Linked DNA regions of Desulfatibacillum aliphaticivorans DSM 15576. The protein of the gene in region 1 interacts with the protein of each later gene in a pairwise test. Links are inferred from orthologs where the notes say so. Each region holds a gene or a part of one and is shown on either strand. Other genes may lie near its edges.

Region 1 (3,206 bases):
TTTGAAGTAAAGAAAGTGCATCCCGCCTAAATCGATTTTAACGTTTGCGTCGCCGCCGCGAAACCCAACAACACAGCACGGCTGCTACGGCCGCCATCCTCCGTCATCCTCGTGGAGGGAGGCTGGATATGGATACAAAGTCATGAAAATGAATGAGCAAATGACTCGAATGGCCGCAATTTGGAATCAGTCGCCGCCTTCCCATCATTTCCCTTAGCCCCCAGTTTAGTCTTTTCCAAGCCGAGGTCTGAAACAAACTTATCATTGACGCGTTGACCCATAAATTATATAGATTTTATCTTGTACGGAATTCTACCAGGGCAGGAGTTAAAGCGTGGTTTTAGCAATCCGAATAGTACTTACGATCATATTTTCCGTCGTCCTCATGCGCCTTTTTCGCCCGGAGGTTCATCTTGCGTGGGGAATTGTTCTGGGATGCTTTTTGTTGGGAATCGTATACATCCGGGAGCATTTCAGAAAAAAACAATCAAACGATAAATCCGACGCATTATGAAGCAAATCGTTTTAGGCACCGCCGGCCATATTGACCACGGCAAGACAAGCCTGATTAAGGCCCTTACGGGCATTGACACGGACCGCCTCCAGGAGGAGAAGGCCCGGGGAATCACCATAGAGCTGGGCTTTGCGTCCATTGACCTTCCCAGCGGGCAGCGGGTGGGCATTGTGGACGTGCCCGGCCATGAAAAATTCGTAAAAAACATGGTGGCCGGGGCCACGGGAATCGACGTGGTGGCCATGGTCATCGCCGCGGACGAAGGCGTCATGCCCCAGACCCGGGAGCATCTGGACATCTGCTCGCTGCTGGCCATCGAACACGGCATGGTGGTTCTGACCAAATCGGACATGGTGGACGAAGAATGGCTGGAGATGGTGACCGAAGACGTCATGGAATATCTCCAGGGCACCTTTCTGGAAGACGCCCCCATTGTCCATGTTTCGTCCGTCACCGGCCAGGGCATGGAGGAGTTCAAGTCCATCCTGGACTCCATTTGCAAAAAAATCCCAGATCTTCCGCCTTCCGGGCTGTTTCGCCTGCCCGTGGACCGGGTGTTCACCATGCACGGATTCGGCACGGTCATCACCGGCACCCTGACGTCCGGAAAGATTCAGGTGGGCGATCCCGTGGAGATCTATCCTTCGGGCGTCATGTCCAAGGTCCGGGGCATTCAGGTGCATAACGACGCCATGAACGAAGCCCAGTCCGGCATGCGCACGGCGATCAATTTCCAGGGTTTGGAAAAGGAATCGGTCAACCGGGGCGACGTCCTGGCCTCGCCGGGGGCTTTATTCCCCAGCTATATGGTGGACATTCATTTGGAGGCCTTAAAGAGCCTGACCAAGCCCATCAAAACCCGCCAAAAGGTGCGTTTTCACACCGGTTCCAGCGAAATCATGGGCCACGTGATCCTGTTGAACAAAAACGAACTGCTCCCCGGAGAAAGCGCTTTGGCCCAAATGCGGCTGGACGCTCCCGTGACCGTGGTCAAGGACGACCATTTTGTCATCCGCAGCTATTCCCCGGTGGATACTATCGGCGGCGGCCGCATTTTAAACCCGGTCCCTACCAAGCACAAAGCCAACAGGCCCGAAGTGATCGAGCACCTGGAAATGCTTTTGGACGCCGATCCCATGGAAATGGTCAGCCAGCTTGTTTCGGGGGCCAGTTACGCTGGCGCGTCTTTCGCCCAGTTGCTGGTCATGACCAATCTTCCGGCCAAGAAGCTGCAGGAAATGACAAACAAACTCCTGTCCCAGAAAACCCTGGTGACTGTGGACAAGGAAAGCAAGACCTACCTGCATAAAAAAATCATGGACTCCCTGGAAAAGCGGGCCGTCTCGTATATGGAGGATTACCACAAGGCCAATCCCCTGAAAAACGGCATGCCCAAGGAAGAGCTGAAAAGCAAGTTCCCGCCGATCCTGAGCGCTAAGACCTTTCATATGCTTTTGGAAATCATGACCTCCGCGGGCCTGGCGGTCCTGGAAGAGGACCTGATCCGGCTGGCGTCCCACACGGTTTCCCTGCAGCAGGACCAGGAGGAGGTCCGGGCCAAGATCGCCCAGGCTTACAAGGACGGCAAGCTCATGCCTCCGTATCTCAAGGAGATCGTCCAATCCATGTCCCTGGACCCGGCCAAAACCAAGGACTTGATTTCCCATATGGTGAGCGAACAAACCATCGTAAAGGTCAAGGAAGACTTATATTTTGACGCCGGCGCCATCCAGGACCTGAAGGACAGGCTCACGGCCTTTTTAAAGGAAAACGGGGAGATTTCCATGCCCCAGTTCAAGGAAATGACCGGAGCTTCCAGAAAATACGTCATCCCCCTTATGGAGCATTTCGACTCCATCAGGCTCACCTTGCGGGTGGGGGACAACCGGAAGCTGCGATAACACTCTTTTGAAGCGCCCTATTGGAAACCGGAAAGGAAAATTACCATGGATAAAGATGCAGTTCTCGCTAAAATAAGCCAATGGGGATCCGCCCTCTGGATCTGGATGCAGGACAGGAAGCACATGGCCTATGTGTTTATAGGCATGGTGGTTTTTATGATCCTGCTGTCCATCATGGTTTTCTCCGGAGGCGTGGAATCCCCGCAATATCAGACCGCCTCCAACTCGCATGCCACAGTCAGCAGCCACACAACAACGCCTGCGAAAGCGGTCTCCCACGATACGGCAGCCGCTGCCGCGCATGATACAGCAGCCGCCGCGGAATCCCACACTGCTCCGGCCGTTAAGGAAGAAACCACGCACAAGGCCGCGCCTGCAGCTTCTTCGCATGCCGCTCCGGTCGTACATTCCAACTTTCCCAAGGGCGTCTTTTTTGTAGAGCAGGCCATGAAGCCCATGCAATACGAACTGGACGGCCGGTTCTGGGGCTGGCGTCCCAATGACATCACCCGCCAGTTTACGGACAACGTCAACGAATTTCAGCTTGGAGTCCTGGAAGCCACCCGCCGCACCACGGAAAATCTGGCCAAGCGCCTTTCCCGCACCGGCGACACCGACTCTTTCGACCCCAATCTGGAACTGGCCATGAACCAGTTCATGATCGGCGCCAAAAGCCTTGTCTTTCCCTCTGCCGAAGGCGCCTACTCCACGGGCCTCAAGGAAATGGAAAAATACAAGGAGCGCCTGAAAAAGGGACAGGCCAGATTCTACGTCAGGTCCGACAACCTGAT
Region 2 (3,135 bases), on another replicon or contig:
CAGATCACGTTGTCCAGTTCAAACAGGGGGATGACTCCGGGAGGCTCGGTTGCGAAAACGTCCAGAGCGGCGCCGGCGACTTTGCCTTCCTGGATGGCGTCGTACAGGTCCGCTTCGTCCACGATGCCGCCGCGGGCGCAGTTGATGACCATCACGCCTTTTTTCATCTTGGCGAAGGCGTCCTTGTTCAGAAGGCCGATGGTTTCCTTCATCTTGGGCACGTGAACCGTGATGTAGTCGGAGCGCTCGTACAGTTCGTCCAGGCTGACGGCCTCGAAGCCGGCCTTTTCAATGCGCTCGGGCGTGACGTGGGGGTCGGCCACGATCACGTTCATGCGAAGCCCTCTGGCTCTGTCGGCCGCGATGGAGCCGATGTTGCCGAAGCCGATGACGCCCAGGGTCTTGTTGAAGATTTCCTTGCCCTGGAGCAGTTTTTTGTCCCACTTGCCGGCTTTGAGGGATGCGGTCCCGCGGGGGATGTTGCGGGTGAGGGACAACATCATGGATATGGCGTGCTCGGCGGTGGTGACGACGTTGCCCCCCGGGGTGTTCATAACGACCACGCCCCTTTTGGTGGCTGCGGGAATGTCCACATTGTCCAGACCGATGCCGGCGCGGCCCACCACCTTCAGGTTGGGGGCGGCGTCCAAAAGCTCTTCGGTCACTTTGGTGGCGCTGCGGATGACTATCGCGTCGTAATCGCCGATGATTTTTTTGAGCTCAGCGGGTTCGAGGCCGGTGTTTACGTCCACCTCGATCCCTTGGGCTTCCTCAAAGAGCTGGATTCCAGCTTCTCCGAGTTTGTCGCTTACAAGTACTTTCATTTTTGTCTCCATTATTTAATAGCGTGAGTTTCCGCCCAGGGGGCCTTTTAAGCCCTATCGGGAAAAGTTTGTTATACTAATAGGATATTCGGCAATGTCAAGACCAAAGCGATGGTCCTCACGCCAATTTTACACTTGACACCCACAATCGGAACATGTATCCAAACGGACTACTTAAAGCCGGGGAAAAAAAGCGGCGCATAACCACAAGGAAAACAATTACCATGAAAAACAGAATTCACAATTTCAATGCAGGACCGGCCGCCCTCCCGCTGCCGGTGCTTGAAGAAATCCAGGCCGAGCTCTTGGACTTCAAAGGCTCGGGCATGTCCATCATGGAAGTCAGCCATCGCTCCAAATGGTTCGACGACGTGATCAACGAAACCGTGGAAAGAATAAACCGCCTCATGGGCCTGGGCGACGATTTTCAGGTCCTGTTCATGCAGGGCGGCGCCAGCACCCAGTTTGCGCTGGTTCCCATGAACCTGCTGCCCGAAGGCCAATCCGCCGACTACGTGAACACCGGCACATGGTCCTCCAAGGCCATCAAGGAAGCCCAGGCCATGGGCAAGACCGTCAACGTGGCCGCTTCCTCCGAAGACAGGAATTTCTGCTACATTCCCAAAAATATTCCGTTGGATCCCAATGCCGCCTACGTGCACATTACCTCCAACAATACTATTAAGGGAACGGCCTACAACGATTTTCCGGAAGCAGGAAACGTCCCCCTGATCGCGGACATGTCCTCCGACATCCTGAGCAGGCCCATAGACGTCTCCAAGTTCGGCCTTATCTACGCCGGCGCCCAAAAGAACATGGGCCCCGCAGGCGTATGCGTGGCCATCATCCGCAAGGACATGCTGGAAAGGGTTCCCGCAAGCCTGCCCTCCATGTTCAAGTACACCACGTTCGCCGACAAGAACTCCATGTACAACACGCCCCCCTGCTTCGCCATTTACACGGTGGGCCTGGTGGTCAAGTGGATCGAGGAAACCATCGGCGGCCTGGAGAAAATGGAAGCCAGGAACCGCAAAAAAGCGGACACCCTGTACTCGATTTTCGATTCCAGCGACTTCTACTCCGGAACCGCGGACAAGGACTCCCGTTCTTTGATGAACGTGACCTTCCGCCTCCCCAGCGAAGACCTGGAAAAAGCCTTTGTGGCCCAAGCCCTGGAAAACGGCCTGGGCGGACTCAAAGGCCACCGCTCCGTGGGCGGATGCCGCGCATCCATCTACAATCCCACGAGCCAGGAAGGCATCGAAGCCCTGGTGGATTTCATGAAGGAATTCGAGAAAAAGAACGGCTAAGTTCTTTTTTTTGATAATCGCCGAAAAAAGGCGATAAGATCGCTTGACACAGAGCGGTCGCAGGAGTATAAAGCGTTTTTCGTCGGGGCGTAGCGCAGCCTGGTAGCGCACTTGAATGGGGTTCAAGGGGTCGGAGGTTCAAATCCTCTCGCCCCGACCAAAAAAACAAAAAGAAACAAAGGGGCTTCCGAAGGAAGCTCCTTTTTTCTTTTTGGGGCAGAACCATTTGAGATAGGCCCCCATCCCCCCCATAGGTCGACGCAAAACTCGACACGTTTTTTCCCAAAACCCTCCAAAAACACAAGGCCGCTATTGCCCATTGACTATACGGTCAAATTTTCGGCGACCTATACTGTATAAAAGCTATCCCATCTTGTTGTATGACAGGAGCGCCCGGCGTCGAACGAGCATGCCATACTTGATGAAGGATCAGAGCCGACATTAATTGGCGGATGGTATTTTGCGCAATGAGACTAATTCAAGGGGGTGAAACATGACAGCCGCCCTCTGCAATTTTTCACTGCTCTAAAACATCAAACTCCTTGACCAAAAATTCCACAGTTTCCGGGTGCCTCAGTTTGCATGCAATGTTCTGATTGGCGAATACTCCTTTAAATGTCTTGGCCTCTTCTTTGGAAAACGTCTTGCGCCAAACCACGCGGACAGCCCATTCAGATAGATCAGGATCAGCCAGGCCATCAGTGGCCTGTGGAGCCGTTAGCTGAGCTTCTGACAAAGGCTTTTCGGCTCCATCTTCATTGACCATAAACTGGTCAATCATGACTGCTTTATGGGTGACTTCACCAAAGCCGACGTAGCCCACCCCCTTAAGGTAGGCGAAAATCTTATCGCCGGGTTGCAGCCTTTTCAGACCGTTGGAAAACCACTTGCCGCCACCCGCTCCCAAGAAGTTGTATCGAATGTTATCTTTCCAGGTGCGCCTTTCGCATTCTCCAACATTGACAAACCAATAACCCGACCAAGGAGCCTTTTTGCGAGAC

Evidence for each region.
Region 2: the proteins of selB (region 1) and serC interact in binary tests that used the Escherichia coli proteins (3 or more experiments, as listed by UniProt). The link is inferred for Desulfatibacillum aliphaticivorans DSM 15576 from one-to-one orthologs.

The regions. Positions count from the first base shown.
Region 1 is NZ_AUCT01000029.1:103-3,308, forward strand. Bases 82-2,962 are described here. They hold selB (selenocysteine-specific translation elongation factor), read left to right. Parts: upstream 82-510; coding sequence 511-2,415; downstream 2,416-2,962. Other genes in these bases: G491_RS31920 (DUF2333 family protein), read left to right, coding at 2,461-2,962. In the rest of the region: more of G491_RS31920, read left to right, coding at 2,963-3,206. UniProt on the Escherichia coli protein: Translation factor necessary for the incorporation of selenocysteine into proteins. It probably replaces EF-Tu for the insertion of selenocysteine directed by the UGA codon. SelB binds GTP and GDP.
Region 2 is NZ_AUCT01000009.1:136,550-139,684, reverse strand. The notes cover bases 282-3,091. They hold serC (3-phosphoserine/phosphohydroxythreonine transaminase), read left to right. Parts: upstream 282-1,048; coding sequence 1,049-2,134; downstream 2,135-3,091. Other genes in these bases: G491_RS0110505 (PDDEXK family nuclease), read right to left, coding at 2,652-3,091; serA (phosphoglycerate dehydrogenase), read right to left, coding at 282-824. Also shown: more of serA, read right to left, coding at 1-281; more of G491_RS0110505, read right to left, coding at 3,092-3,135. UniProt on the Escherichia coli protein: Catalyzes the reversible conversion of 3-phosphohydroxypyruvate to phosphoserine and of 3-hydroxy-2-oxo-4-phosphonooxybutanoate to phosphohydroxythreonine. Is involved in both pyridoxine and serine biosynthesis.